2 regions of the Streptomyces sp. NPDC059169 genome follow, and region 1 is predicted to be linked to the other one. Evidence: riboswitches for the same ligand, from Rfam matches in the RefSeq annotation. Region 1 holds a riboswitch; the other holds the start of a gene.

Evidence for each region. Region 1 has a riboswitch for thiamine pyrophosphate ahead of thiO (glycine oxidase ThiO). Riboswitches for the same ligand answer to the same signal wherever they lie in the genome.
Region 2: it holds a riboswitch for thiamine pyrophosphate, as region 1 does, so the genes downstream of both, thiC (phosphomethylpyrimidine synthase ThiC) here and thiO (glycine oxidase ThiO) in region 1, are expected to answer to the same signal.

The regions. Positions count from the first base shown of each region.
Region 1 is NZ_JBHZCF010000002.1:153,593-169,084, reverse strand. Features, by position in the region: gene ACFXOM_RS04625 (Rv2175c family DNA-binding protein) at 1-54, opposite strand, end outside; gene ACFXOM_RS04620 (NAD(P)/FAD-dependent oxidoreductase) at 98-1,285, opposite strand; gene ACFXOM_RS04615 (hypothetical protein) at 1,377-1,718, opposite strand; TPP riboswitch at 1,771-1,884, shown strand; gene thiO (glycine oxidase ThiO) at 1,882-3,045, shown strand; gene thiS (sulfur carrier protein ThiS) at 3,042-3,242, shown strand; gene ACFXOM_RS04600 (thiazole synthase) at 3,248-4,042, shown strand; gene pknB (Stk1 family PASTA domain-containing Ser/Thr kinase) at 4,154-6,064, shown strand; gene ACFXOM_RS04590 (deoxyribonuclease IV) at 6,071-6,925, shown strand; gene ACFXOM_RS04585 (sulfite oxidase-like oxidoreductase) at 6,975-7,607, opposite strand; gene bfr (bacterioferritin) at 7,757-8,236, shown strand; gene ACFXOM_RS04575 (bacterioferritin-associated ferredoxin) at 8,310-8,570, opposite strand; gene ACFXOM_RS04570 (class II 3-deoxy-7-phosphoheptulonate synthase) at 8,727-10,079, opposite strand; gene ACFXOM_RS04565 (hypothetical protein) at 10,295-10,828, shown strand; gene ACFXOM_RS04560 (anthranilate synthase family protein) at 11,082-13,037, shown strand; gene ACFXOM_RS04555 (6-phosphofructokinase) at 13,225-14,253, opposite strand; gene ACFXOM_RS04550 (response regulator) at 14,388-15,068, opposite strand; gene macS (MacS family sensor histidine kinase) at 15,065-15,492, opposite strand, start outside.
Region 2 is NZ_JBHZCF010000007.1:6,489-21,980, reverse strand. Features, by position in the region: gene ACFXOM_RS14850 (IclR family transcriptional regulator) at 1-341, shown strand, start outside; gene ACFXOM_RS14845 (SsgA family sporulation/cell division regulator) at 454-888, shown strand; gene ACFXOM_RS14840 (YibE/F family protein) at 949-2,319, opposite strand; TPP riboswitch at 2,395-2,513, shown strand; gene thiC (phosphomethylpyrimidine synthase ThiC) at 2,506-4,293, shown strand; gene ACFXOM_RS14830 (putative quinol monooxygenase) at 4,457-4,768, opposite strand; gene ACFXOM_RS14825 (hypothetical protein) at 5,103-5,927, opposite strand; gene ACFXOM_RS14820 (metallophosphoesterase) at 6,076-7,299, opposite strand; gene ACFXOM_RS14815 (LacI family DNA-binding transcriptional regulator) at 7,473-8,585, opposite strand; gene hisC (histidinol-phosphate transaminase) at 8,990-10,069, shown strand; gene ACFXOM_RS14805 (cytochrome ubiquinol oxidase subunit I) at 10,343-11,848, shown strand; gene cydB (cytochrome d ubiquinol oxidase subunit II) at 11,872-12,873, shown strand; gene cydD (thiol reductant ABC exporter subunit CydD) at 12,921-15,492, shown strand, end outside.

The sequences.
Region 1 (15,492 bases):
CAGGTGGAGCCAGGCGGGGACGAGAGCATCGGTCTTTGCGTCAATCTCGGTCACGGGACAAGCGTGCCATCCCGGACTGACACTCGGTAGCCGGGCCCTAGAGAGCTGCCGCCTTAAGAGCGACGGACGGGTCGGCGGCACGCTCCGGATCGATGTGCGCCCCGACCTCGATGAGCTTGCGGCCCTGGGCCAGGTCCCGGGGCCTGCCGACGGCCAGCAGGGCGACCAGAACGCCGTCCCGCAGCCATACGGCCGACCAGGTGGCCCCGCCTGGATCACCCCGGTGGACGAGCGTCCCGGCGCCCGCGTGGTGTCCCGCGTACTGGACGAACCGGCCGAACTGCTCGGACCAGAAGTACGGCACGGGATCGTAGGTCCGCAGCGGCTCCCCCTCGGCGGCGGCGATCACGTTGGCGGCGACCGTACGGGGCCCCTGGAGGGCGTTGTCCCAGTGGTGGACGAGCAACCGTTCGCCGTAGCGGGCGGACGGGAAGGACGCGCAGTCCCCGACGGCGAAAACGTCGGGGAGGCTGGTGCGCAGGCCCGCGTCCGCGGTGATCGAACCGTCCTCGCCCAGCACGATCCCCGAGCCGTCGAGCCAGCGGGTCGCCGGGCGGGCGCCGATGCCGACGACGACGGCGCCCGCCGCCAGCCTGCGGACCGCGCCGGTGCCCTCGGCGAGGACGACCGCTCCCGGCTCCACGGCCGTCACGCGTGCGTTCGTGATCAGCTCCGCGCCACTCTCGGCGTACCAGCGGGCCATCGGCGCGGCGACCTCGGCGGGCAGGGCGCCCGCGAGCGGGCGGTCGGCAGCCTCGACGACGGTGACCGCGCAGCCCGCGCCGCGTGCGGCGGTGGCGAATTCGGCGCCGATCCAGCCGGCTCCGACGACCACGACGTCGTGCTTCCGCTCCAGCACCGGCCGCAGCCGCTCGGCGTCGTCCAGGGTGCGCAGCAGGTGGACGCCGGGAACGCCCTCGGCGCCGGGCAGGGGCACGGGCTCGGCACCGGTGGCGATGACGAGGACGTCGTACGGGACGGGCCCCTCGGGAGTGTCGAGCTCGTGCTCCGCCGGGCGCAGCCCGCTGACTTCCCGGCCCAGCTGCAGGTCGATCCCGAGGGCGGCGAAGTCGACGTCGAGCGCGGAGCCCTCGGCCGTGCCGAGGAGGACGGCCTTGGAGAGCGGCGGCCGGTCGTACGGCTGGTGCGGTTCGGCGCCGATCAGCGTCACGGGGCCGGTGAAGCCCTGTTCGCGCAGGGCCACGGCGGTCTGCACGCCGGCCATGCCGGCGCCGACGATGACGACCCGGCGCTGCGACTGCCGCTCGCTCTGCTCGATCTCGTTCACCGGCCCACCCTAACCATATGACGAACCGTCAGGCCGGTAGTTGCTCCACCACGCTGGTGCCACTGCCCTCCTGTGACTCCCAGGCCCAGCGCTCGTCCAACCGCACCCGGCCGTCGGGGAGCTCGGACACCTCGGAGACGCAGTGCCCGGACGAGGTGGTCCCGTCCTGCTTCAGCTGCACGTAGCGGAAGTCCAGCCGGTCCCCTTCGCGGGTGCCGACGAGATGGCCGCGGACCACGTCCCCACCCGCGTAGTCGGCCCAGATCCGGCCGTCCTGCTCGTGGTACGTGAACCGGGTACGGGTCCCGACCTGGCCCGGCGCCTGGTCGGCTACCGGCGAGAGGACGAGTCCGTCGAGCGAGCGCACCACTGCGAAGGCTCCCTTACTGCGCGTTGTCGGCGAGGGTTAGGGTGGCCACCGTAACTCTGCTCGCGGGAGCCCGGACGCACCGGGCTGAGAGGGAGGCTGGGGCGGCCTCCGACCGTACGAACCTGATCCGGGTCATGCCGGCGAAGGGAGGGTCTGGAGCCCAGTGCATCCAGAGCATTCATCGGACGTCCTCGTCGTCGGGGGCGGAATCATCGGTCTCGTCACGGCGTGGCGGGCGGCGCAGCACGGCCTGGCGACCGCGCTCGCCGACCCCAGTCCAGGCGGAGGGGCGGCCCAGGTCGCGGCCGGCATGCTGGCCGCCGTCACGGAACTCCACTACGGCGAGGAAACCCTGCTGGGCCTCAACCTCGCCTCCGCGGCGCGCTACCCGGACTTCGCGGCCGAGCTCGAGGAGGCGAGCGGGCAGGAGACGGGCTACCGCTCCTGCGGGACCCTCGCCGTCGCCTTGGACGCGGATGACCGGGCGCACCTGAAGGAGTTGCACGCCCTGCAACAGCGGTGCGGGCTGGGGTCGGAGTGGCTCACCGGACGCGAGTGCCGGCGGCTGGAGCCGATGCTGGCGCCCGGTGTTCGCGGCGGCCTGCGGGTCGACGGCGATCACCAGATCGATCCCAGGCGGCTGGCGAAAGCACTGGTCGCGGCGTGCGAACGGGCCGGGGTGACGGTGCACCGCACCCGGGTGGACCGGCTCGCGGTGGTGCGGGACCGGGCCGCCGGAGCCGTACTCGCCGACGGGACGGAGCTCGCCGCGGACCAGGTGGTGCTGGCAGCGGGGAGTCTGAGCGGCCGGCTGTCCGGTGTGCCCGAGGAGGCAGTGCCGCCGGTGCGCCCGGTGAAGGGGCAGGTGGTGCGGCTGACGGTGCCACCCGCGTACGCCCCGTTCCTGTCGCGTACGGTGCGGGCCGTGGTGCGCGGCAGTCACGTCTACCTCGTGCCCCGCGAGAACGGCGAGTTGGTCGTCGGCGCGACGAGCGAGGAGCTCGGATGGGACACGACCGTCACTGCCGGTGGGGTGTACCAACTGCTGCGTGACGCCCACGAGCTGGTGCCCGGCATCACCGAGTTGCCGCTCACCGAGACCCGCGCGGGACTGCGGCCCGGCTCACCGGACAACGCGCCGCTGCTCGGCCCGACGGAACTGCCCGGCCTGATGCTCGCCACCGGGCACTACCGCAACGGTGTCCTGCTCACGCCGATCACCGGCGACGTCCTGGCCCACACCCTGGTCACCGGCGAACTCCCCGAGGAGGCCCGCCCCTTCACCCCCCGCCGCTTCTCCCCCGTCCGTCAGGAGTCCTCCGCATGACCGTGTCCGTGAACGGAGAACCGCGGGACCTCGCGACGGGCACGACGCTCGCCGCGCTGGTCGCCACGCTCACCGCCGCGCCCACCGGGGTCGCCGCCGCGGTGAACGAGGCGGTCGTCCCGCGCGGCCAGTGGGAGGGCACGCTCCTCGGCGACGGCGACCGGGTCGAGGTCCTCACCGCCGTCCAGGGAGGGTGACCGCCATGGCCGACGACCGTTTCGTCCTGGGCGGCACGGAGTTCTCGTCCCGGCTGATCATGGGGACGGGCGGGGCGCCCAGCCTCGACGTACTGGAACGCGCACTCGTCGCGAGCGGCACGGAGCTGACGACGGTGGCGATGCGCCGCCTGGACCCGACCGTGCAGGGTTCGGTGCTGTCCGTGCTGGACCGCCTCGGCATCCAGGTCCTGCCGAACACCGCGGGCTGCTTCACCGCGGGGGAGGCGGTGCTGACCGCACGGCTCGCCCGCGAGGCCCTCGGGACCGGCTGGATCAAGCTGGAGGTCGTGGCGGACGAGCGAACCCTGCTGCCCGACCCGGTGGAGCTGCTGGACGCCGCTGAGGTGCTGGTCGACGACGGTTTCACCGTGCTGCCGTACACCAACGACGACCCGGTCCTGGCCCGGAAGCTGGAGGACGTCGGCTGCGCCGCGATCATGCCCCTCGGCTCGCCGATCGGCTCCGGCCTCGGCATCCGCAACCCGCACAACTTCCAGCTGATCGTCGAGCAGGCGGGCGTGCCGGTGATCCTGGACGCGGGCGCGGGCACCGCTTCGGACGCGGCACTGGCGATGGAGCTGGGCTGCTCAGCAGTCATGCTCGCGTCAGCCGTCACCCGGGCGCAGGAACCGGTGCTGATGGCCGAGTCGATGCGCCACGCGGTCGAGGCCGGCAGGCTCGCCCGGCGCGCCGGGCGCATCCCCCGCCGCCACTTCGCCGAGGCGTCGTCGCCGGTCGAGGGACGTGCGGCCCTGGATCCCGAGCGCCCGGCGTTCTGAGCGGTCCCCCGGGCCCGGCCACCCCCCGCACGTCACAGCTGGGCTGCAGTCCGGGGCCGGAGCGGGCCCGAGGGACCCGGGGCACCCGGGCCGGCTCGTACACTCACCTGCGTGGATACGACGCTTCAGGACCCCCTCGTCGGGCAGGTGCTCGACGGCCGTTACCGCGTCGATGCGCGCATCGCCGTCGGCGGGATGGCCACGGTCTACCGGGCCGTGGACACCCGGCTGGACCGGGTGCTCGCGCTCAAGGTGATGCATCCGGCGCTCGCGACGGACGTCTCCTTCGTGGAGCGGTTCATCCGGGAGGCGAAGTCCGTCGCACGGCTCTCGCACCCGAACGTGGTGGGGGTGTTCGACCAGGGCGCCGAGGGGGCGTACGTCTACCTGGCGATGGAGTACGTCGCCGGGTGCACCCTGCGCGACGTGCTGCGCGAGCGCGGCGCCCTGCAGCCGCGGGCGGCCCTGGACATCCTGGAGCCCGTGCTCGCCGCGCTCGGCGCCGCACACCGGGCCGGTTTCGTCCACCGGGACATGAAGCCGGAGAACGTGCTCATAGGCGACGACGGCCGGGTGAAGGTCGCGGACTTCGGGCTGGTCCGGGCCGTCGGGTCCGTGACGAGCACCACGGGGGGCGTCCTGGGAACCGTCTCCTACCTCGCGCCCGAGCAGATCGAGTCGGGCTCGGCGGACACCCGCGCCGACGTCTACGCCTGCGGCGTGGTCCTGTACGAGATGCTCACCGGCGCCAAGCCGCACTCCGGCGACACCCCGGCCCAGGTGCTGTACCAGCACCTCAACGAGGACGTGCCGCCGCCCTCCGACGCCGCCCCCGGGCTCGCCCCGGAGCTGGACGCCCTGGTGGCGAGCGCCACCGCCCGCGCTCCCGAGCTGCGCCCGCACGACGCCGTGGCGCTGCTCGCACGGACCCGCGAGACCCGGGCCGCGCTCGGCGACGACCAGCTCGACGCCGTACCGCCGCAGGCCAGGAACACCGAGCACGACGGCTCAGGCGACCGGACGAGCGTGATCCCCCGGCCGCTGCCCACCGAGGCGGAAGCCGCGGGGCACACCAGCCGGCTGGAGATGCCGCCCGTGCCGCAGGGCGCAGCGGCGCCCCACCCGCGACCGCGACCGCGCCGCGGGGTCCTCGCGACCGTCGTCGCCGCGCTGCTGCTCCTCGGCGTGGGCACCGGAATCTGGTACATCAACTCAGGTCAGTTCACCCGCGTACCGGCGGTCCTCGGCCAAACCGAGGCCGCGGCCAAGAAACGGCTCGCCGATGCCGGTCTCGACGTGAAGCACACCGAGAAGGGTTTCAGCGACGCGTACGAGCGGGGAACGGTCATGAACGTCGACCCCGCTCCCGGCAAGCGGATCCGTGACAACGGCTCCGTCACCCTCGTCATCTCCCGAGGCCCCGAGATCGTCAAGGTCCCCGACCTGGAGGGGGAACCGCTCGCCGACGCCGTGGCCGCCCTGCGGAAGGTCGGTCTCGCACCGGGAGTGGTCACCAGGGAGTTCAGCAAGGAGTTCGACCAGGGCACGGTCATCGGCTCGGATCCGGAGGCGGGCACCGGGCGCCGGCCGGACTCGGCGGTCGCGCTCGTCGTCAGTCGGGGCGCCCCGATCGACGTCCCGGACCTGGCGGGAGAGTCCGTCGACGACGCCACCAGCACGCTCCGGGACGCGGGGTTCAAGGTGCGGGTGGCCACCGAGCAGGTGAACTCCCCCGAGGAGGCGGGCACCGTCGCCGGTCAGTCCCCCGCCGCAGGCAAACGGGCCGCCAAGGGCGATACCGTCACCCTGACCGTCTCCAAGGGCCCGCGGATGGTGGAGGTCCCCGACGTCACCGGTGACGACGTGGACGACGCACGGCGGAAGCTGGAGCGGGCTGGCTTCAAGGTCAAGGTCGAGCGGGGCTTCCCGTTCCTCGGCAACACCGTCGAGAAGCAGTCCGTCACCGGTGGTGACGAGGCTCCCGAAGGCAGCACGATCACTCTCACGACCAAGGGGCTGTAGATCCCGATGCGCAATCCCGTCGGCGCCCACGTCCCCGTGGCCGGCGGCCTCGCCAAGACCGGTCTGACGTACGCGCGCGAGATCGGAGCCGAGGTCGTCCAGGTCTTCGTCGCCAATCCGCGCGGCTGGGCGACACCGCCCGGGAACCCGGGGCAGGACGACCTGTTCCGCGCGGAGTGCGCGGCCGAGGACATCCCGGTGTACGTCCACGCCCCGTACCTGATCAACTTCGGCTCGCACACGGAGGCGACCGTCGAGCGGTCCGTGGCGTCGCTGCGCCACTCACTGCGCCGCGGCCGGGAAATCGGAGCACTCGGCGTGGTCGTCCACACCGGATCGGCGACGAACGGACGACCGCGCGAGGACGCCCTCGCCCAGGTCCGGGCGCACATGCTGCCCCTGCTCGACGAGCTGACCCACGACGACGACCCCTTGCTGCTCCTGGAGTCCACCGCAGGGCAGGGTTTCTCGCTCTGCTCGACGACCCGGGACTTCGGCCCGTACTTCGAGGCGCTGGACTCGCACCCCCGACTCGGGATCTGCCTGGACACCTGCCACGTCTTCGCGGCCGGCCACGACCTGGCCGCCGACGGCGGGGCGCACCGGACCCTGGACCTGCTGGTGGACGCCGTCGGCGAAGGGCGGCTGAAGCTGATCCACGCCAACGACTCCAAGGACGTGACGGGGGCGCGCAAGGACCGTCACGCGAACATCGGCGCCGGTCACATCGGCGCGGAGCCGTTCCGGGCGCTGATGACGCACCCGGCGACCGAGGGCGTGCCGCTGGTCATCGAGACGCCCGGCCCGCAGGACAGGTACGCGGCCGACGTTGCGTTGCTCAAACGGCTGCGCACGCACTGAGAAGCCGGGGTGCTACGGGTCCGGGCCGCGGTCCGGCGGCTTCCGGGCCCTAGCACTCCGGTCCGTCACCCGGCTCCTCCTGGTAGGAGTAGCGCTGCTCTCGCCAGGGGTCGCCGAGGTTGTGGTAGCCCCGCTCCTCCCAGAAGCCCCGGCGGTCGGTGGTCATGTACTCCACGCCCCGTACCCACTTCGGCCCCTTCCAGGCGTACAGGTGGGGGACGACCAGCCTGAGCGGGAAACCGTGTTCGGCGGTGAGCAGCTCACCGTCCATGTGGGTCGCGAAGATCGTGCGCTCGGAGAGGAAGTCGGCGAGCCGCACGTTGGCGCTGTAGCCGTACTCGGCCCAGACCATGACATGGGTGACGGCGGGGGCCGGCGGAGCCAGCTCCACCAGCGTGCGTGCGGGCACCCCACCCCATTCGGCCCCCACCATGCTGAATTTCGTCACGCAGTGCAGATCGGCCACGACCGTCGAGAACGGCAGCGCGGAGAATTCCTCGTGGTTCCAGCAGCGCTTGTCACCGTCCGCCGTGGCGCCGAAGACCCGGAACTCCCAGCGGTCCGGCTTGAACCGGGGAACGGGCCCGTAGTGGGTGACGGGCCAGCCACGCTGCAGCCGTTGCCCCGGAGGAAGCACGGACTGCTCTGCTGCTCGGTGTTCCCGGCTCTCCGGCTGCCCCATGCCCTCAATGGTGACAGACCGAGAGGGGTGGTCATGACCAGGCCCAGCCCGATACGGGCAACTCATACTAAGGAGGCACTTACTGGACGGCTCCCGATCACGGTGCGAGGATGCGCGCATCTGCCAGTCACGCGGAAGGAGCCTCTGCGATGCAGGGCGACCCCGAGGTCATCGAGTTCCTGAACGAGCAGCTGACCGCCGAATTGACCGCGATCAACCAGTACTTCCTGCACGCCAAGATGCAGGAGAACTTCGGCTGGACGAAGCTGGCCACGTACACCCGCGCCGAGTCCTTCGACGAGATGAAGCACGCCGAGATCCTCACGGACCGGATCCTGTTCCTGGAGGGGCTGCCGAACTACCAACGGCTCTTCCACGTCAGGGTGGGGCAGACGGTCACCGAGATGTTCCAGGCGGACCGGCAGATCGAGGTCGAGGCCATCGACCGCCTCAGGCGCGGCATCGAGGTCATGCGCAACAAGGGCGACATCACGTCGGCGAACATCTTCGAGGCGATCCTGGCCGACGAGGAACACCACATCGACTACCTCGACACCCAGCTGGAGCTGGTCGAGAAGCTCGGCGAACCGCTCTACATCGCGCAGCTGATCGAGCAGCCGAAGAGCTAGCCGACGCCACCCACGGGCGCGGAGGGGCTGCCGTCGCCCTCGATGACGTCGGTCGGCTCCGGATGGGAGACGGTCAGGCCGCTTCGCCGAGCGCCGGCCGGGTCGCCGCGCCGGAGTCCGTGGCGGAAAGCACGGCGGCCCCGCCGCCCTGTTCGAGCAGCTCACGACGGGGGCAGGCACCACGGCCGAGAATGCCCTGGATGCGACGCACACATGATCCGCAGTCGGTGCCGGCCTTGGATGCCGACGCGATCTGGCGTGGGGTGCAGGCGCCCGCTTCCGCGTGCTCCTTGACCTGCTTCTCCGTGATGCCGAAGCACGAGCAGACGTACACGCGGTCACCTCCCGGACGGGATCGATCAGTGGCGCCGCCCCGATTGATCGGTGAGGCTAACCTAACCTTACCTGGCGCCCTTCCTTCGTGAAAGCCCGGAAACGACGGTGGGGCGCGGATCACATCGATCCGCGCCCCACCCGCATGACTGCGCGATCACTGGTCGCGGTACATCTCCGCCACCAGGAACGCCAGGTCGAGCGACTGGCTCCGGTTCAGCCGGGGGTCACACGCCGTCTCGTAGCGCTGGTGCAGGTCGTCGACGAAGATCTCGTCGCCGCCGCCCACGCACTCGGTGACATCGTCGCCGGTCAGCTCCACGTGGATGCCTCCCGGGTGGGTGCCGAGCGCCTTGTGGACCTCGAAGAAGCCCTTGACCTCGTCGAGCACGTCGTCGAAGCGGCGCGTCTTGTGGCCGGAGGCCGCCTCGAAGGTGTTTCCGTGCATGGGGTCGGTCACCCATGCCACCGTCGCACCGGACGCCGTCACCTTCTCCACCAGCTCCGGGAGCCGGTCCCGGACCTTGTCCGCACCCATGCGGACGATGAAGGTCAGCCGGCCGGGCTCGCGCTCCGGGTCGAGCCGGTCGACGTACTGCAGGGCCTCGTCGACCGTCGTCGTCGGGCCGAGCTTGATGCCGATCGGATTGCGGATCCTCGACGCGAACTCGACGTGGGCACCGTCCAGCTGCCGGGTGCGCTCGCCGATCCACACCATGTGGCCGGAGACGTCGTACAGCCGGCCGGTGCGCGAGTCCACGCGGGTCAGCGCCGACTCGTAGTCCAGCAGCAGGGCTTCGTGCGAGGAGTAGAACTCGACGGTGCGGAACTCCGCCGGATCGGTACCGCAGGCCTTCATGAAGTGCAGCGCGTTGTCGATCTCCCGGGCGAGCTGCTCGTAGCGCTGTCCCGACGGGGACGACTTCACGAAGTCCTGGTTCCAGGCGTGCACCTGGCGGAGGTCGGCGTAACCGCCGGTGGTGAAGGCGCGCACCAGGTTCAGCGTCGACGCGGACGCGTGGTACATCCGCTTCAGCCGCTCCGGGTCCGGGACCCTGGCCTCCTCGGTGAAGTCGAAGCCGTTGACGGAGTCGCCCCGGTAGGTCGGGAGCGTCACACCGTCACGGGTCTCGGTCGGCTTCGAGCGGGGCTTGGAGTACTGCCCGGCGATCCGGCCGACCTTCACGACCGGCACGGACGCGGCGTAGGTGAGCACCGCACCCATCTGGAGCAGGGTCTTGAGCTTGTTGCGGATGTGGTCGGCGGACACGGCGTCGAAGGCCTCGGCGCAGTCGCCACCCTGAAGGAGGAACGCCTCGCCCCTGGCGACGGCTCCCATCCGGGCGCGCAGCTGGTCGCACTCGCCCGCGAAGACGAGCGGCGGATACGACTCGAGGTCCGCGATCACATCGCGCAGAGCCTCGGCATCGGGGTACTCGGGCTGCTGCGCCGCGGGCAGGTTTCGCCAGGTGTTGCCACCGTTGGAGGTGGACTTAGCGTTCACGGTCACCTCCACAACATTACGTGGTTCCACGGCCTGTCCAGACAGCTGCTCACGTGATGAGACGAACTGCACCCGGGCCCGTGATCACCCGGCCGCGGCGGCGGAGGTGGGCGGGGCCCCGGGACCGCCGGGACGGGGGGAGCCCCACGGCCGCCCACTCCGTTACGCTCTGCGGGGACTTTGGGGGTCGGGCTTGAACCACTACCAGGACGGATAGCGTCGTGCGGGGAGCACGAGCGGCTGCGACAGCCGGGGCACTCGTCTGCGTCGGAGCGTGTGTGTGGGCGGTCTGGCTGCTCTTCGGAACCCGGCTGACCGCGGTCACCGGAGCGGGCCCGCCCGACGGGACGGTCACCGTGACCGAATGCTTCGACAGCTACGACCACGAGGGCAGTCTGCTCGGCGTCGACTGCGAGGGGGCCTACACCGCGGCGGGCTCGCCGGCGCACCCCGAGGACGTGGTGCTGCGCGGCGCGGAGAGCAGCTATCCGGCCGGCACGCGGGTCGAGGTGCGGCTGGCCGGAGGCATGGCGTTCGAGCCCTCGGCCGTGGAGTTCGTCAAGTACGCCACCTACGCCACCATCCTCGTCTTTCCCGGGGTGGTGGGCGGCCTCTGGCTGAGTGCGCTGGCACGGCGCGGCTCCGCCCCGGCCCCGGACCGCTACGTGCTCCTGCTGTTCGCCGGTGCGGTCGGAGTCCTCGTGGTGGGCCTCGGGCTGCAGTTCGTGGTCTCCGCCGTGGTCTCGTTCTACTGACCCGGTCCCCTTACGCCGCGTCCTCCCGTCGGGATCTGAAGGTCCCGACGGGAGGCGGACGGGCGCGCCCGGCCCGCGTCGGCTAAGGTGCCTCGCATGTACGCGCAGATCAACCAGAACTGGTGGTGGCCCGCTGGACCGGCGGCCCACTCCATCGCGCGTACCCACTGAACGATCACCGCGAAGGCCGCCCGAGGGGCGGCCTTTTCTTCCCGTGTCCACGGCCGTTCCTCCCCACGGAAGGAACCCACGGATGCACATCATCAGCAGACTGCTGGACGCCGGTGCCGACGGCTGCCCGTCCTTCGCCCTGCTGCGCAGGCGCACCCCGGGCCGCGACCACGACACCGTCGAAGTGCTGGTGGGCCGGGTCCGCGAAGTGGAAAGGCTCGCCGACGTCGCCGTCGGTGACCTCCCGAGCCTCGCCCTGGTGCCGTTCCGGCAGATCAGGGAGCGCGGCTTCGACGTGCAGGACGACGGCACCCCCCTGTCCGTGCTGGTCGCCGAAGAGACCCACGAAGTGTCGCTGGCCGAGGCGCTCGAGCTGCTGCCGGCCCACGAGGTGCACGTCGAGGAGGGCCGCTTCGACATCGACGACGAGGAGTACGCACAGACCGTACGGCGGGTCGTCGAGGACGAGATCGGGCGGGGCGAGGGCGCGAACTTCGTGATCCGGCGGACGTTCACGGGCGAGATCCCCGGCTTCGGGCGGGCCGACGCGCTGGCCCTGTTCCGGAGGCTGCTCGCCGGGGAGCGCGGCGCCTACTGGACCTTCGTCGTCCACACCGGGGACGGTGACGGACAGCACGGCGAAGGCTCCTCCCGCCACGGGACGGCCGGGCGCACGCTGGTCGGCGCGAGCCCCGAGGTGCACGTGCGGATGTCGGGGGGCACCGTCGTGATGAACCCGATCAGCGGCACCTACCGCTACCCGGCGGACGGACCCTCGCCGGAGGGACTGCTGGACTTCCTCGCCGACCGCAAGGAGACCGACGAGCTGTCGATGGTCGTCGACGAGGAGCTGAAGATGATGTGCACGGTCGGCGACAAAGGGGGCGTGGTGATCGGGCCGCGCCTCAAGGAGATGGCCCATCTCGCGCACACCGAGTACGAGTTGCGCGGGCGCTCCTCGCTCGACGTGCGCGAGGTGCTCAAGGAGACCATGTTCGCGGCGACCGTCACCGGATCGCCCGTGCAGAACGCCTGCCGGGTCATCGAACGATACGAACCGTCCGGTCGCGGCTACTACGCGGGAGCCCTGGCGCTCGTCGGCCGGGACCGGGCCGGTGCGCAGACCCTGGACTCCCCGATCCTGATCCGCACCGCCGACATCTCGGCGACGGGCGGTCTGCGCGTCCCGGTCGGCGCGACGCTCGTCCGCCACTCGGATCCGCGGTCGGAAGTGGCGGAGACGCACGCCAAGGCCGCGGCCGTCCTCGCCGCGCTGGGGGTACGCCCGGCGCCGGGGCCGGCCGCGGCGCCGCGGTCGCGGCTGGCCGACGACCCCCGGGTACGGGCCGCGCTGGACGCCCGGAGGGCGGATCTCGCGCCGTTCTGGCTGAAGTTGCAGTCCCTGCCGGACGAGGTCAGCGGTCACGCACTGGTGGTGGACGGCGAGGACACGTTCACCGCGATGCTCGCCCACCTGCTGCGCGGGGCGGGCCTCGGGGTCACCGTGCGCCGGTACGACGACCCGGGGGTGCGGGAGGCCGCGCTGACGCACCGGGGTCCGGTGGTCCTGGGGCCGGGCCCCGGTGATCCGCGCGACACGGCTGACCCGAAGATGCGCTTCCTCCGCTCGCTCACCGCCGACTTGCTGCGGGTCCGTGCCGTCGCCGGGCCCGCCGCTCTCCCGGCAGGACACGGCCTGCTCGGAGTGTGCCTCGGACACGAGCTGATCGCCGCGGAACTCGGGCTGGGCGTCGCCCGCAAGCGGACGCCGTTCCAGGGCGCCCAGGTGCCGATCGACCTGTTCGGCGTCCGGGAGACGGTGGGGTTCTACAACAGCTTCACCGCGGTGTGTGACGAGCGGGCGGCGACGGACCTCGCCGCGCGGGGGGTCGAGATCAGCAGGGACCCGGAAACCGGGGAGGTGCACGCGCTGCGGGGCGGTGGCTTCGCCGGGATCCAGTTCCACCCGGAGTCCGTGCTCACGCTGCGCGGGCCGGAGATCGTGCGGGGACTGCTCAGGACGGTGGTGCCGTCGTAGGCGCGTTCGTGAACGCGGGCGCAGGCCGCGGGCGCGGGCTCCTCCAAGGAATTGCCGGAGGGGCCCGCAACCGCCGCTTCCGGGTGCCGGGGCTCCGCGGGAGCCCCCGGCCCCGCCGGGCACGAGCGTCCCGGCGGCGCCGGCGCGCACCGCCGGGCCGCAACGGGCCGCTCGGACGGGGCCCGGCTCAGCCGAAGAACACCCCGACCTCCTGGTACAACGCCGGGTCCACCGTCTTCAGCTTCGCGGTGGCCTCGGCGATGGGCACCCGGACGATGTCCGTTCCGCGCAGGGCGACCATCTTCCCGTAGTCACCGTCACGCACGGCGTCGACGGCGTGGAGCCCGAAGCGGGTGGCGAGCCACCGGTCGAAGGCGCTGGGCGTGCCACCGCGCTGGACGTGTCCGAGAACGGTCGTCCTCGCCTCCTTGCCGGTGCGCTTCTCGATCTCCACGGCGAGCCACTCGCCCACCCCCGACAGCCGGACGTGCCCGAACGAGTCCAGCGACTTGTCCTTGAGGACCATCTCGCCGTCCTTGGGCATCGCGCCCTCCGCGACCACCACGATCGGTGCGTAGGAGGCGCGGAAGCGGGAGGTGACCCAGGCACACACCTGGTCGAGGTCGAAGCGCTGTTCCGGGATGAGGATGACGTTCGCCCCGCCGGCGAGTCCGGAGTGCAGGGCGATCCAACCCGCATGACGGCCCATCACTTCGACGACCAGGACCCGCATGTGCGATTCGGCGGTGGTGTGCAGTCGGTCGATGGCTTCCGTCGCGATGCCCACCGCGGTGTCGAAGCCGAAGGTGTAGTCCGTGGCGGACAGGTCGTTGTCGATGGTCTTGGGGACGCCCACGCAGTTGACCCCGTACTCGCCCGAGAGCCGGGCGGCGACTCCCAGGGTGTCCTCGCCGCCGATCGCGATCAGCGCCTCCACCTCGTGTTTGGCGAGGGTGTCCTTGATCCGGCGGATCCCGTCCTCCGCCTTCAGGGGGTTGGTCCGCGAGGAGCCGAGGATGGTGCCGCCACGCGGCAGGATGCCGCGCACGGCGGGGATGTCCAATCGCGCCGTGTGGCCCTCCAGCGGACCGCGCCAGCCGTCCCGGTAGCCGGTGAACTCGTATCCGTACTCCTGCACGCCCTTGCGGACGATGCCGCGGATGACCGCGTTGAGGCCGGGGCAGTCGCCGCCCCCGGTCAGTACTCCGACCCGCATGGAAGGTCCCTTCGACGTCCGTGGTGACATGGCGGGGCCACGCTAGTAGTGACCCAGGTCACTTCGGGACGACGCACAGGGCGAATTCCGTAAGTTCTTGCGGTGTTTGACGCGTTCTCATTCACTCGTACGAGTCACGCGTCGTCGAGACCGCGCTCGATGGCGTATCGCACGAGCTCCACCCGGTTGTGGAGCTGGAGCTTGCCCAGGGTGTTCTGCACGTGGTTCTGAACGGTGCGGTGCGAGATGACGAGCCGCTCGGCGATCTGCTTGTACGAGAGCCCCTTGGCCACCAACCGCAGCACCTCGGTCTCCCGTTCGGTGAGCTGTGGTGCCTTCGGCTCGTCGGGCCCGGCCGCCGGCACCGGCTCGGTGGCCAGCCGCCGGTACTCCCCGAGCACCAGACCGGCCAGGCCGGGGGTGAAGACCGGGTCCCCGTCGGCGGTGCGCCGCACGGCGTCGATCAGCTCCTGCGTACTGGCCGACTTCAGCAGGTAGCCGGTCGCCCCGGACTTCACCGCCTCCAGCACGTCGGCGTGTTCGCCGCTCGCCGACAGCACGAGGACCCGCAGGGCCGGGTTCGATCCGACGAGTTCCTTGCAGACCTGGACGCCGGGCATCCCCGGCAGGTTCAGGTCGAGGACGAGCACGTCGGGTGCGGCGGCCTTGGCCCGCCGCACCGCTTGAGGTCCGTCGCCCGCGGTCGCCACCACGTCGCAGCCGGACGCCTCCAGGTCACGGGCGACCGCGTCCCGCCACATCGGGTGGTCGTCCACGACCATGACCCGGATCGGTACCTGCGCGCTCTCCGTCATCGCTCCGCCTTCCCCCGTGGGACCTTCAGTTCGACTTCCGTGCCCTGCCCCGGCACCGAGATCAGCTCCGCCGTGCCTCCGACGTCCCTGAGCCGGCCGCGGATGGAGAGCGCGACACCGAGCCGGCCCTCTCCCTCAGCCTGCGCGAGCCGTCCCTCCGGGATGCCGGGGCCGTCGTCCCGGACCGTCACGATCACCTCGTCGGGCCAGTCCTCGACCAGGATCCAGGCCCGGGCGCCGTCACCGGCGTGCCGGCGCACGTTGTCCAGGGCGGCGCCGACCGCGGCCGCGAGTTCCCCCGCGACGGCGGCGGGCAGCAGTACCGGGGCGCCCGGCTCGGACAGCGTCACCAGCGATCCCGCGTGCGCGGACAGCAGCGGACGCAGGTCACGGGGCCGTTCCGCGGCCTCCGCGGTCGGATCGT
Region 2 (15,492 bases), on a different contig from region 1:
CGCTCGGCCAGTGCCTGCTCAGCCAGCTCGACGAGCGGGGACGCAAGGACCACCTCGACCGTTATCCGGTGCAGGCGATCACCCCCTACACGGTGCGCGACCGACGGACCCTGCTGGAGCGGCTAGGCGGTCTGGGCAGGATGCAACCGGTCGTCGAGCGCCAGGAGTACGCACTCGGAACGGTCTGCGCCGCGATCCCGGTCGCGGCCGGCCCGATGGCCGCGGCCCTGGCGATCTCCGTGCCCCTGCACCAGGAGGACCGACTGCTGCCCGCGGTCGAGCAACTGCGCCTCGGCGTCGAAAGTCTGCTCAACCCGTTCGCGTTCTCTATCAGTATCTGAAAAATCACTCCTTGTGATCCGTTAGTGGGTACAGCACCATGGCGTCAAGAGGGCCGAGGGGAGCGATCCCGGCCGTTCCCAGGACTGCTACATCAACTGCGGGGTTAACACGATGCGCGAGTCGGTTCAGGCCGAGGTCATGATGAGCTTCCTGGTGTCCGAGGAGCTCTCCTTCCGAATCCCGGTGGAGCTCCTGTATGACACGAGGGACCCCTACGCGGTCCGGATGACCTTCCACCTGCCCGGCGACGCCCCCGCCACCTGGGCGTTCGCCAGGGAGCTGCTGCTCGACGGCATCAACGGGCCCAGCGGGGACGGCGATGTGCACATCGCGCCGTCCGAGCCCGACGGGCTGGCGGCCGTGCACATCCGGCTCCAAGTCGGCGGTGACCGGGCGGTGTTCCGAGCGTCCACCGCGCCGCTGGTCGCGTTCCTCGACCGGACCGACAAGCTGGTCCCGCTGGGACAGGAGCGCACGCTCGGCGACTTCGAGGACAACCTGGAGGCTGCGTTGGGCCGCATCCTCGCCGAGGAGAACGCCGGCTGACGCCCCCCACCGCCCACCTGCACGGGCACCACCCGCTGCGGACCGGGCGGGACGCGGTCGTCACTTCGCCCGCCGCCGCCGGCCCCGGCCGCTCCCCGCGGAGCTGGCCGCAACAGCGGTGCCGGGACGGTCGGCCGAAACGACCAGCGCCGCCAGCACCGTGGTCACCGGCACCGACGCGACCAGACCGATCGATCCGATGAGGGTCCGTACGATCTCCTCCGCCACCAACTCGCTGGTCGCCACCGTCCCCACGCTGGACTGGGCGACCGTGAACAGCAGGAGGAGCGGCAACGACGCGCCCGCGTAGGCGAGTACGAGCGTGTTCACGACCGAGGCGATGTGATCGCGGCCGATGCGGATCGCCGCCTTGTACAGACCGTGCGGCCCCATCGAAGGGTCCGCCTGGTGCAATTCCCAGACCGCCGAGGTCTGCGTCACCGTCACGTCGTCCAGCACACCCAGCGAACCGATGATCACGCCCGCCAGCAGCAGACCGGACATGTCGATGTTCGGATACAGCCCGTGGATGAGACCGGTGTTGTCGTCGGTGTTGCCGGACAACACGGCCCAACCGATGAACACGGAGCCGAGCAGCCCGATCAGCAGCAGCGAGATGAGCGTCCCGAGGACAGCGACCGATGTCCGGGCGGTCACCCCGTGGCACAGGTAGAGGGCCAGCAGCATGATCGCACTCGCCCCCACCACGGCGACGACCAGCGGATTCGAACCCTGCAGGATCGCCGGCAGGATGAACAGGGTCAGGACGGCGAAGCTCAGCGCCAGTGCGATCAGCGCCATGACGCCGCGCATCCGGCCCACCAGGACGACCACGACCGCGAAGATCCCGGCGAGCAGCGCCATGGGGAACTCCCGGTCCACGTCGGTCACCGAGTACTGCAGGTCACGCGGGGCGTCGGGGGCGTACGCCGCTACCACGCCCTGTCCCTCGGACAACTGCCGCGGCGCGTCCGGCTGCACGATCTCGGTGAACGTACGCCCTTTGTTCTTGCCCGTAGTGACCTCGACCGTGGCCTTCTTGCACGTTCCCTGCTGGGCGTTGGCCGCCTCGCGACCCTCGGGAGTCGTGGGGTCGTCCCCCGTGGGCGGCACCTGCCCACCGTTCACGTCCTTGCAGTCGACCCGTTCGACCTTGACGACCCGGGCGTCCTCGGTCTGCCGGTCGAAGCCGACACCGGTGCGCACGTGATCCGGAGCACCACCGGGCCAGAGCACCACCAACCCCACGACGACGGCGGCGGCGAAGGGGACCAGCACTGCGGCGATCACCCGCCGCAAATGCCGTGAGACGGGAGCGGCCGGCCCGTGACCGTGGGCATGGACGTGGCTGTGGGCATGGACGTGGCTGTGGCCCGCGGTCCGCCCGTGGGCTTCGCCGTGCGGCTCGGGCGTCTGCTGGGAGAGAGTCACCGCCCGATCATCGCAAGAAGCGGAATCAGGGGCCCACTGTTCAGCACGCCCGGCGGGGCGCTAGCTTGGTAGGGCCTTTGCACACGCGGGAGCTCGGAGCACCGGGCTGAGAGGGCGCTGACGACGTCGAGCTGCGCCGACCGCCGAACCTGTTACCGGGTAATGCCGGCGTAGGGAGTAGGTCTCATGACCACATCGGACACGCGCACGCCTTCCTCCGGCTCGGAGAGCACCACGGAGGCCGGGAAGTCCATCGGCTGGCACAAGGGATACGTCGAGGGCTCACGGCCCGACATCCAGGTGCCCGTACGACAGGTGCACCTCACCAACGGCAGGGACGTCACCCTGTACGACACGTCCGGCCCGTACACCGACCCGAACGCCGAGACGGACGTTCGCCGAGGGCTCCCGCCACTGCGGGAGAGCTGGATCGTCGCGCGCGGCGACACGGAGGAATACGCGGGACGCCCCCTGCGCCCCGAGGACGACGGGATCAAGCACACCTCGCCGCGCGGCGGGCTCCGCAACCTCGACGCCGTCTTCCCGGGCCGTCCGCGCCAGCCTCGCCGGGGTCGCGGCGGGGCGGCGGTCACCCAGCTCGCCTACGCGCGCCGTGGGGAGATCACGCCGGAGATGGAGTTCGTGGCGATCCGGGAGAACGTCTCCCCCGAGGTCGTTCGTGAGGAGATCGCCGCCGGACGGGCCGTTCTCCCGGCGAACGTCAACCACCCGGAGATCGAGCCGATGATCATCGGCAAGCGGTTCCTGGTGAAGGTGAACGCCAACATCGGCAACTCCGCCGTCACTTCCTCCATCGAGGAGGAAGTGGAGAAGATGACCTGGGCGACCCGCTGGGGCGCCGACACGGTCATGGACCTCTCCACGGGCCGCAACATCCACACCACCCGTGAGTGGGTGCTGCGCAACTCCCCCGTTCCGATCGGTACCGTCCCGCTCTACCAGGCACTGGAGAAGGTCGACGGCCGCGCCGAGGAGTTGACCTGGGAGATCTACAAGGACACCGTCATCGAGCAGGCCGAACAAGGCGTCGACTACATGACGGTCCACGCGGGTGTGCTCCTGCGTTACGTGCCGCTCACGGCCCGCCGCAAGACCGGCATCGTCTCGCGCGGCGGTTCGATCATGGCCGCCTGGTGCCTCGCGCACCACAAGGAGTCCTTCCTGTACGAGAACTTCGAAGAGCTCTGCGAGATCCTCGCGGCCTACGACGTGACGTACTCACTGGGTGACGGCTTGCGGCCCGGCTCCATCGCGGACGCCAACGACGAGGCACAGTTCGCCGAGTTGCGGACGCTCGGGGAGCTCAACACGATCGCGAAGCGGTACAACGTGCAGACGATGATCGAGGGCCCCGGCCACGTCCCGATGCACAAGATCAAGGAGAACATCGACCTCCAGCAGGAGATCTGCGAGGAGGCCCCCTTCTACACGCTGGGGCCGCTGACGACGGACGTGGCGCCCGCGTACGACCACATCACCTCCGGTATCGGTGCGGCGATGATCGCCTGGTGGGGCACGGCGATGCTCTGCTACGTCACGCCCAAGGAGCACCTGGGCCTGCCGAACCGGGACGACGTCAAGACCGGTGTCATCACCTACAAGATCGCGGCCCACGCGGCGGACCTCGCGAAGGGGCATCCGGGGGCGCAGGAGTGGGACGACGCGTTGTCCGACGCGCGCTTCGAGTTCCGTTGGGAGGACCAGTTCAACCTGGCCCTGGACCCGGACACGGCACGCGAGTTCCACGACGAGACGTTGCCCGCCGAGCCGGCGAAGACCGCCCACTTCTGTTCGATGTGCGGCCCGAAATTCTGCTCGATGAAGATCTCCCAGGACATCCGCCGTGAGCACGGCGGTGATCTGGAGCGGGAGGAGATCGAGGCGGGAATGGCCGAGAAGTCCAAGGAGTTCGCCGCTTCGGGCAACCGGGTCTACCTGCCGCTGGCGGACTGAGCACCTTCGGTGGGACGCCCACCGGCATCCGCGGACGTCGCCGGTGGACCGCACGCTCAGGGTCCCGTCCTCGAGATCCCGGCCGCGTTGCCCGTCCCCGCCCCGTCCTCGTTCCCCGTCTCCTGGACCGGGAACGAGGACGGGGAACGAGGAGGAGGGCAGGTCAGGCGGGGAGCTTGGCGGCGAGTACGTCCACCGGGCGGATGTCCGGCGCCTCCGCCAGGAGCTCCACCGACTCCATGAGGGCGGCGGCGATCCGTCCTTCCAGGTGGGCCCGGCGGTCGTCCTCGCTGCCGAAGGCGTCGAAGATGCCGAAGGTCGTGGGTCCGAGGCGCAGGGCGAACCACGCGGTGGTTCCGGTCTCCTGCTCGGCGAGGGCAACGGCCCCGGTCAGCAGGTCCTGGATCTCCTGCGCGTGCTCGGGCTTGGCCTCGATGCGGACGAGCAGGCCGAGCGCGGCGGTGTCATTGGTCATGGAGGATCTCCGTCGGTGAGGGGTGGTCAGTGGTCGGTTTCCGATCGGCTTGATCAACATAAGCGTGCGGCACGGATCTCTCCCAGTGGCGGATCCGACACGTTGTTTGCCGATTCCGACATGAAGACGCCGGCTCGGGAGGGTGCCTGAGGCGCGCGGTGCCCTCGCAGGAGCCGGTGATGTGGTGCCGGGCGGGGACGCGTCCGCTCGCGCGACGGGTGACAGCCCCGACGGCGGTCGGAGCCGCCGTTGATCGCTGAACACGGATCGCCGTAACCGCCCGAGGAGCACGGCCGTGTGGACGGTGCCCTCGACGGACGGGGGCGCGCCGGGGTTACTCGGGTTGGTGCTCCGGGGGCCCGAAGTCGGGGCTGGAGAAGTCCGGACTGGTGAAACGCGGACGGGACCCGGTCGATGAACCCTCGCTGGGGCTGGAGAAGTCCGGCCCGCTGTAGCCGATCTTGGGGATCCGTTTGACGGGCCGCGGCGGGGTCGGGGACGTCGGATCCGCACTGGGATCAGCGAGGGCCGCTTGGAGGAACGGGACGATGCCGCGCTCCAGCAGGGCGTGCCGCCAGGCTTCCCGGGCGCGCGCCACGTCGTCGGGCAGTTCGCCGCCCGCGTCCTCGGCGGGCACTTGGGTCGCGCCGTTGCGCAGAGCGGTGATGAGCAGCCCGATCGCTGCGGCGAGGATGCCCGCCGCGGTGAGCGCCCCGAAGAACCAGCCCGCGGTCAGCAGGGTGTCGGCGAACGATGCTTCCGGAGCGAGTAGTTTCAGGATGTAGCCCACGAGCAGGAAGATCAGGGCGGCGGTGCCGGCCAACACGGGTGCGAGGACGGTGAGCACCGCGCCGAACCCGGCGCCCGAATCGGCAGGGCCAGCAGTTCCGGAGTCGGCTCCCGCGTCGCCCCCGAACATGTCGGCTGGTGAACGCATGTCTTCGCGGACCTGGACGAAGTGTTCGTACTCCGGCGCGGCAGCGGCGGTTATCAGGGCCGTGGCGTTGAGCGCCATCGTGCGCAGTTGCTCGGTGTTGAGCCGTTCCCCGACGGCCCTGAGGTCCGGACGGTCGTGTGCGTTGCGCAGCGCGTCGTCGAGGATGCGCTCGTACTCGGCGCGATCCTCGGTCAGCAGGTGCGGAGCGCTGTTCATGTGCATCCCCCGATGCTCCGTAGGGCCGGTTTGCCCACGCAGGTGGGGCAGTTGGGCGGAAACGGAGGAGAGCCTGCTACGGATAAGCCGATGGTAGAGCGGTTACGGCGCGGGGTGACAGGGGGTTTCCGGAAATCGCCTGCCGCGTATCCGCTCAGTCATGCAGCGGGAGCTGGGCCACCAGCAGCTTTCCGGCCATGGTCACCCCGCCGTCCATGGCGATGGCGAGGCCGTCCGCGTATACGTGCGGCCCTTCGACCGTCGGGCCTGACGCCTCCTCGCCGTCCGCGCCGTCGTCGGTGCCGACTTCGCCCAGCAGGTACGGGATGGGGCTGTGGCCGTGGACGATTCGAGTGCCGCCGTAGGTGGCGAGCAGCTCGCGGGCGGCCTGCGGGCCGTCGTCGTCGCGGAACGAGAAGCGCTTGGTGAACTTGCGGAAGAGGTCCCAGCACTCGTCGGCGTCGTTGCGGGTGAGGACCTCGTGGACCTTGTCGTTGACGTCCTCGATCGTCGTGCCGTAGTCGAGGTAGGCGGTGGTGTCGGAGTGCAGCAGGAGGTGCCCGTCCTCTTCGACCACTGCGTCCAGCCGGGACATCCACTGCAGGTGGACGTCCTGGAGGCGGTCCATGTCGTTCTTCTGCCCGCCGTTCAGCAGCCAGGCGGCCTGGAACGTGGCGGTTCCCGCACCGGAGTTGACGGGTGTGTCGGCGAAGCGCTTGGCTCCGATGAGCAGCAGTTCGTGGTTGCCCATGAGGGCCTTGCAGTAGCCCCCGGCCGCGGCGGCCTCGGCGGACAGCCGCATGACGAGGTCGATGACCCCGATGCCGTCCGGGCCGCGGTCGGTGAAGTCGCCGAGGAACCACAGCCGGGCGTTTCCGGCCGACCAGTGTCCTTCGGCGTCGATGAGGCCCTGGGCGGTGAGTGCGGCGGTGAGCTCCTCGAGGTAGCCGTGGACGTCGCCGACGACGTAGAGCGGCCCCAGCCCGTCGTGCGCGGGTGCGGGCGCCTCGGCGGGGTCGACGGCCACCTGGAGGGTGTCGCCGCGGTTGATGATCGGAAGGTCGCGTTCCGTGGGGGTGTAGCCGTCCGGCAGCTCGTGGTCCGGGACGGCGTTTCCGGGGTGTGCGGCCGGTGGGGGCGGGGACGTGGGGACGGGGGGCGCGGGCACCTGCTCCGGAGGCGCGACCGGCACCTGTGGCACCTGCCCGGAGGCCGGGGGCGCCGGCTCGTTGGTGGCGGGCGCCTCCTCGGATGCGGGTGGCGCTTCCTCGGGCGCAGTGGACTGTGACTGCACCGGGACCTGCGCGTACGGGGGCACACGGAAGTCACGCAACGTCGCCGTCCGCACCACGGGTCCTTGACCGGCCCCCTGAGTCATCGACCCCTCCACCACCGTCGTGCCGCCCTGCACCGACGGACCGTCCTGGTCGGGGAGGTCCGCGGTGTCGTCCGCCCATCATAGGAATGCGGCTCGTGCTCTGTGACGCACCAGGGGTGATGAATCCTGGTACCCCCCCGATTCGCCAGCCGTTTCGCCCGGATTGGGGCGGTCTAGTCTTGGGCGGGTGACCGGGGCGCACTGACCGTCGTGCGCGGTGAGCGGCGCTGGGACGACGTGCGGACGATCAGCTCGGTCGGTATCACCTGCTCGACCTGGCGGCCGCCGTCGACGCCTTCGATGGCATCGATGAGCAGTTGGACGACGGCGGTGCCGATGCGTCGAGGCTTGAGCGACAGGGTGGTGATGGGTGGCTCGGTGTTGGCGTACACCGTGGACTCGCTGCAGCAGACCAGTAGCAGGTCGTCGGGGACGCGCAGTCCGTACCTCCGGGCGGCGGCGAGCAGGTCGGTGCCGTTGGGGTCGAACAGTCCGTAGACGGCGTCCGGCCGGTCGGGCCGGGCGAGCAGCCGGTCTGCTGCGACGGCCCCCGCACACGGGTCGTGCGCCGGGTATGCCTCGTAGACCGGGGTCTGGCCGACCCGTTCGCACCAGGTCAGGTACGCAGTGGTGGAGAGCCGGGTGTAGGTGTCCGTGGTGGTGCCGGTGAGTAGACCGATGCGGCGGGCACCGGCGGCCGCGAGGTGGTCGAGCAGGTTGAGGACGGCCGCTTCGTGGTCGTTGTCGACCCAGGCGGTGACCGGGAGGGTGCCTGCGGGCCGCCCGTCGGAGACGACGGGGAGGCCCTGGCGGGCCAGCTCGGTGACCACGGGGTCGTGGTCGGAGGGATCGATGACGACGGTGCCGTCGAGGGCGACGTTCGACCAGACGTCGTGTCGCGAGGTGGCGGGGAGGATGACGAGTGCGTAGCCGCGGGCGAGTGCGGCGGAGGTCGCGGCCCTGGCCATCTCCGCGAAGTATGCGAACTCCGTGAAGGTGAAAGGTTCATCCCCGTACGTCGTCACCGTCAGGCCGATGAGCCCCGACTTGCCGGTGCGGAGTGTGCGGGCGGCGGCCGATGGGCGGTAGCCCAGCCGCTCCGCGACCTCGCGCACATGCCGGCGGGTGGCGTCCGGGAGCCTGCCCTTCCCGTTGAGCGCGTCCGAGACAGTGGTGATGGAGACACCGGCTGCGGCGGCCACGTCCCGGATGCCCGCCCGGCCTTGCCGGCTGCCCCGGCGTGATGTCTCCGTCCGGCTCACCTGGTGCTTCCCTGCTGCTGTCATGGCAGGCCGATAGTAGGGCGACGGCGGGTGGTTGGGCCGGTCGCATATGCAGTCGTTGACAGGCACGTTTCTGCAAAGTAGAAGTGGGTCAATTGCCTTGGAAATAAAGGCGATTGACCCTCAAAATGCCGATCATGTGGTTGTTGAGGGGGACGGGCCTGCCAAATGAGCGATGTCTCGAAGAGGTCTCAACTCACCACTACGAGGGATGCGCGCCACGGAGTGAGCCACCGGCGCGCGCCAAGCATCGAAGCGCCCCCGAAGCCCGGTGCCCCACCTCTGGGCTTCCCCCCCCGGTTCGACTCCACCCATTCGCAGCGGCCGGGAATCCTCATATGGTGAGCAGTATTGATGAGCGGTACCGACGTGTACGGCCACAGAACGACGGTCGAGGAGGACCTGCGGTGAGCGAGACGAGCCCCAAGCTGCGCGCCGAGCTGGACGGCATCCCCACGTACAAGCCGGGCAAGCCCGCCGCGGCCGGCGGCCCGGTCGCGTTCAAACTCTCCTCGAACGAGAACCCCTACCCGCCGCTGCCCGGAGTGATGGAGTCCGCGGTCGCTGCGGCCGGGACCTTCAACCGGTACCCCGACATGGCGTGCACCGGCCTGATGGACGAGCTGGCCGACCGCTTCGGCGTGCCGCTCTCGCACCTGGCGACCGGCACGGGCTCGGTGGGCGTTGCCCAGCAGCTGCTGCAGGCCACGTCGGGGCCGGGCGACGAGGTCATCTACGCCTGGCGTTCCTTCGAGGCCTACCCGATCATCACCCGGATCAGCGGGGCCACGCCGGTGCAGGTGCCGCTGACCGAGGGCGACGTGCACGACCTGGACGCCATGGCGGACGCGGTCACCGACCGGACCAGGTTGATCTTCGTTTGCAACCCCAACAACCCCACCGGCACCGTGGTGCACCGGGCGGAGCTGGAGCGGTTCCTCGACCGGGTCCCGTCGGACGTCCTGGTGGTGCTCGACGAGGCGTACCGCGAGTTCATCCGGGACACCGACGTCCCCGACGGCATGGAGATCTACCGGGACCGACCGAACGTCGCCGTGCTGCGCACCTTCTCGAAGGCGTACGGACTGGCGGGTCTGCGGGTCGGTTTCGCCGTGGCCCACGAGCCGGTGGCGGCCGCGTTGCGCAAGACGGCCGTGCCGTTCGGTGTCAGCCAGCTCGCCCAGGATGCAGCGGTCGCCTCGCTGCGGGCCGAGGACGAGCTGCTCGGACGGGTCGGCGCCCTGATCGGCGAGCGGACGCGGGTGTACGAGGGCCTGGTCGGGCAAGGCTGGACCGTGCCGCGCACCGAGGCGAACTTCGTCTGGCTGCGGCTCGGTGCCCGTGCTGTCGACTTCGCGGCGGCGTGCGAGGCGGCCGGCGTGGTGGTGCGGCCGTTCCCGGGTGAGGGTGTGCGGGTCACCATCGGTGAGAGCGAGGCGAACGACGTGTTCCTGCAGACGGCGGAGGCGTTCCGCAAGGAGATCTAGCCGACCGCCCGGCGCGGTGGCAGAAGCCCCCACGAGCCCCTGGCTCGCGGGGGCTCGCTGTGTGTGCCCATGACGGCGCCGGTGGTCACGTGACCTTTCTCCTGACCGGAAAACGACCCCCGCTGTCTTTACACGATTCACATGAGCCATAATGCTTGTGAATGTGAACGCGTTCACAAGCGACCTTTATGTCCTGGAACGATCTTTTCGCCGGGACGGGCTGCCGCGACCGCGCCGATGTGATGTGACCACGCCGAGGTGAGGAGAGACGACGTGGACCTAGCACTGGCGCCAGAGACCCTGGCGCGATGGCAGTTCGGCATCACCACCGTCTACCACTTCCTCTTCGTCCCCCTGACGATCTCGCTGGCCGCCCTGACGGCCGGACTGCAGACAGCCTGGGTGCGCACCGGGAAGCACAAGTACCTCAAGGCAACCAAGTTCTGGGGAAAGCTCTTCCTGATCAACATCGCGATGGGCGTGGTCACCGGCATCGTGCAGGAGTTCCAGTTCGGGATGAACTGGTCGGACTACTCGCGCTTCGTCGGGGACGTGTTCGGCGCCCCCCTCGCCTTCGAGGCGCTGATCGCGTTCTTCTTCGAATCCACCTTCATCGGTCTGTGGATCTTCGGCTGGGACAAGCTCCCGAAGAAGATCCATCTGGCCTGCATCTGGATGGTCTCCATCGGCACCATCCTCTCGGCGTACTTCATCCTCGCGGCCAACTCCTGGATGCAGCACCCCGTGGGCTACCGGATCAACAAGGAGAACGGGCGGGCCGAGCTCACCGACTTCTGGTTGGTGCTGACCCAGAACACCGCGCTCACCCAGGTCTTCCACACCCTTTCCGCCGCCTTCCTGACCGGTGGTGCGTTCATGGTGGGGATCGCCTGTTTCCACCTGGCACGCCGGAAGCACGTCCCGGTGATGAAGAGCTCGCTGAGGCTCGGTCTGGTCACCGTCGTGATCGCGGGTCTGCTCACGGCGATCAGCGGTGACTTCCTCGGAAAGGTCATGTTCAGGCAGCAGCCCATGAAGATGGCCGCGGCCGAGGCACTGTGGGACGGCGAGCAGCCGGCGCCGTTCTCCGTCTTCGCGTACGGGGACGTGGAGAAGGGCCACAACAAGGTCGCCATAGAGATCCCCGGCCTGCTGTCCTTCCTCGCCAACGACGACTTCACCTCGTACGTCCCCGGGATCAACGACACCAACAGGGCCGAGCAGGAGAAGTACGGTCCCGGCGACTACCGGCCCAACATCCCGGTCACCTACTGGGGATTCCGCTGGATGATCGGCTTCGGCATGGCCTCCTTCGCGATCGGTCTGGCCGGACTCTGGCTGACCCGCAAGAAGTTCTTGCTGCCCCGGGCCTTGCGGGTCGGCGAGGACGACGTCCCCCACCTGGTGCTCTTCGCGAAACCGCTCGGTCCGAAGCTCAGTCGTCTCTACTGGCTGGCCGGGGTGTGGACGCTCGGCTTCCCCCTCATCGCCAACTCCTGGGGCTGGATCTTCACCGAGATGGGTCGGCAGCCGTGGGTCGTCTACGGCGTGCTGCGCACCCGCGACGCCGTCTCCCCGGGCACGTCCACGGGAGAGGTGCTCACCTCGATGATCGTCTTCACCCTGCTCTACGCGGTACTCGCCGTGATCGAGGTCAAGCTGCTGGTGAAGTACGTCAAGGCGGGACCGCCCGAGCTCAGCGACTCCGACCTCAATCCGCCCACCAAGATCGGCGGCGACGACCGTGACGCCGACCGGCCGATGGCCTTCTCGTACTGAGACAGAGGACTGGGAGCTGAGTCATGGAACTCCACGACGTCTGGTTCGTACTCATCGCCGTCCTGTGGACCGGCTACTTCTTCCTCGAGGGGTTCGACTTCGGGGTCGGGGTCCTGACCAAAGTGCTCGCCCGGAACCGGGTCGAGAAGCGGGTACTGATCAACACCATCGGTCCGGTCTGGGACGGCAACGAGGTGTGGCTGCTGACGGCGGGCGGTGCGACGTTCGCCGCGTTCCCCGAGTGGTACGCCACGCTGTTCTCCGGCTTCTACCTGCCGTTGCTGATCATCCTGGTCTGCCTGATCGTGCGCGGGGTCGCCTTCGAGTACCGCGCGAAGCGGCCGGAGGAGCGCTGGCAGCGCAACTGGGAGGAGGCGATCTTCTGGACTTCCGTGGTGCCCGCCGTGCTGTGGGGCGTGGCCTTCGGGAACATCGTGCGCGGAGTGAAGATCGACGCGGAGATGGAGTATGTCGGGACCTTCGGTGATCTGCTGAACCCGTACGCCCTGCTCGGCGGGCTCGTGACCCTGTTCCTCTTCACGTTCCACGGCGCGGTGTTCGCGGCGCTGAAGACCGTCGGGGACATACGGCAGCGGGCCCGGAAGCTGGCACGCGCGCTCGGGCTGGTCACGGCCGCCCTGGCGCTGGGCTTCCTCGGCTGGACCCAGGTGGACAAGGGCGACGGATCGAGCCTGGCTGCCATGATCGTCGCGGCGGTGGCACTCATCGGGGCGGTCGTGGCGATCGGGGCGGGCCGCGAGGGGTGGTCGTTCGCGCTCTCCGGCCTCACGATCGCCGCCACGATGGCGATGCTCTTCCTGACGCTCTTCCCCAACGTCATGCCGTCGTCGCTCAATGAGGAATGGAGCCTGACGGTGACCAATGCCTCGTCGAGCCCCTACACGCTGAAGATCATGACTTGGTGCGCGGGGATCGCCACTCCGGTGGTGCTGCTGTACCAGGGATGGACGTACTGGGTGTTCCGGAAGCGGATCGGCACGCAGCACATCGCCCAGAACCACTGATCCCGTCCGGATGACCGCGTCCCGAGACCCATGACTGGATGTTTCACGTGAAACCCGTCGACCCGCGTCTGCTCCGGTATGCCAGGGCCACCCGTCTGTTCATGGCGGCCGTGGTGGCCCTCGGTCTTGCCGGGGCGGCGCTGGTCGTCGCCCAGGCGATGCTGATCGCCGAGGTGGTCGTGGGGGCCTTTCAGCAGGGACTGGACCTCGAGGGTCTCGGGACACCGCTGGTGCTGCTCGCCGCGGTAGCGGTCGGGCGCGGGTCGGTCGCCTGGCTGACCGAGCTGGCCGCGCACCGGGCGAGTGCGGCCGTCAAGTCGGAGCTGCGGATGCGGTTGCTCGAGCGGGCGGCCGCGCTCGGGGCGGGGCGGCCCGCCCAGGACGCCACCGGCCGCAGTCCGAGCGCCACGGTTCCGCAGAGCAGCGGTGCCCTGGCCGCTCTGGCGACCCGCGGTGTGGACGCGCTCGACGACTACTTCTCGCGCTACCTGCCCCAATTGGGTCTCGCTGTGGTGGTTCCGGCCGCGGTCCTCGCCCGTATCGTCACCGAGGACTGGGTGTCGGCGGCGGTCATCGTGGTCACCCTGCCGTTGATCCCGCTCTTCATGGTGCTGATCGGCTGGGCGACCGAGTCGCGGATGAACCGTCAATGGACTCTGCTGGCGCGGCTGTCCGGCCACTTCCTGGACGTGGTCGCGGGACTGCCCACGCTGAAGGTGTTCGGCCGGGCGAAGGCACAGGCCGAGTCGATCCGGTCCATCACCTCGGAATACCGCCGTGCGACGTTGCGGACACTGCGGATCGCCTTCCTGTCTTCCTTCGCCCTGGAGCTTCTGTCGACGCTCTCGGTCGCACTGGTCGCGGTCGGAATCGGGATGCGACTCGTCCACGGCGACCTCGACCTCTACAGCGGGTTGGTCGTGCTGATCCTGGCCCCGGAGGCGTATCTGCCCCTCCGGCAGGTCGGCGCCCAGTACCACGCTGCGGCGGAAGGGCTGTCGGCCGCGGAAGAGATCTTCGCCGTCCTGGAAACGCCGGTCCGCACGGGCGGTTCGGGAGCGCTGCCGGACGGGCAGGGCATACGGCTGGCAGTGGAATCGGTGAGCGTCCGGTACGAGGGACGGCCTGTGCCAACCCCGGCCGCCGCGTCGTTCACGGTCGAAGCGGGTGAGACCGTCGCCTTGGTCGGGCCGAGCGGGGCCGGGAAGTCGACGCTGCTGGACGTGGTCCTGGGCTTCGTCCCCCCCGACGAGGGGACGGTGCGGATCAGCGGCTCTGACGGCAACTGGTCGGACCTGGCCTCCGTCGACCTCGATGCGTGGCGCGAACGGATCGCCTGGGTACCCCAGCGGCCGTACCTCTTCGCGGGCACGGTCGCCGAGAACGTGCGGCTTGCCCGGCCGGATGCGACGGAAGCGGAGGTCGGTGCAGCGCTGCGGGACGCAGGGGCGCACGACTTCGTGGCCGGGCTACCGCAGGGCGCGGACACCGTGCTGGGTGAGGACGGAGCCGGGCTGTCCGCGGGCCAGCGGCAACGTCTGGCGCTGGCCCGTGCCTTCCTCGCGGACCGCCCGCTACTGCTGCTCGACGAGCCGACGGCTGCTCTGGACGGCGAAACCGAGGCGGGCGTCGTGGACGCGGTGCGACGGCTGGCCAGGGGCCGCACCGTACTGCTCGTCGTCCACCGCCCTGCGCTGCTGTCGGTGGCCGACCGGGTGGTGGAACTCGATCCGCCCGGTGCGGCGACATCCACCGCCGAGGCTCCCCGGCGGAGCGCTGCCCGGGCGATCCCCCGACCGCCGTCCGCGGCGTACCCCGAGACCGGGTCCGCCGGTGTGACCTTTCCCGCCGCTGTGGCCGCCGCCGACAGACCGGCGCCGGCACCACGCCCACCCGGAACCGGCGGCCCGTGCTCCGGGGGAGCGTCGGCCCGTCCCACCGGAGTGCTGGCGCGGGTGCGTGCCATGGCCGGGGAGCAGCGCGGCCGCCTCCTGCTCGCACTGGTCCTCGGGAGCCTGGCGCTCGCATCGGCCGTGGGACTCATGGCCGTGTCCGGCTGGCTTATCTCCCGTGCCTCCCAGCAGCCGCCGGTGTTGTACCTCATGGTCGCGGTGACGGCGACGCGGGCGTTCGGCCTCGGACGGGCCGTCTTCCGATACGCCGAGCGGCTCGTCTCGCACGATGCGGTGCTGCGGATGCTCGCCGACCTGCGGGTCGGCGTGTACCGGCGGCTGGAACGGATCGCACCCGCAGGACTGGGGCGCATCCGCAGGGGTGATCTGCTGTCCCGGGTCGTCACCGACGTCGATGCGCTGCAGGACTACTGGCTGCGCTGGATGCTGCCCGTGGGGGCGGCGGCCGTCGTCGGGGTCGCGTCGGTGGGGTTCACGACGTGGCTGCTGCCGGAAGCCGGCGCGCTACTGGCGATCGGACTGCTCGCCGCTGGCGCGGGGGTGCCCGTGCTCAGCGACATCTGTGCACGGCATGCCGAACGGCGGCTTTCTCCGGCACGCGGGGTGCTCACCACCCGGGTCGTCGACCTGCTTCGCGGCACGGCGGAGCTCACGGTCGCCGGCGCCCTGCGGGGCCGGATGGCGGGGGTACGGGAAGCGGACCGGG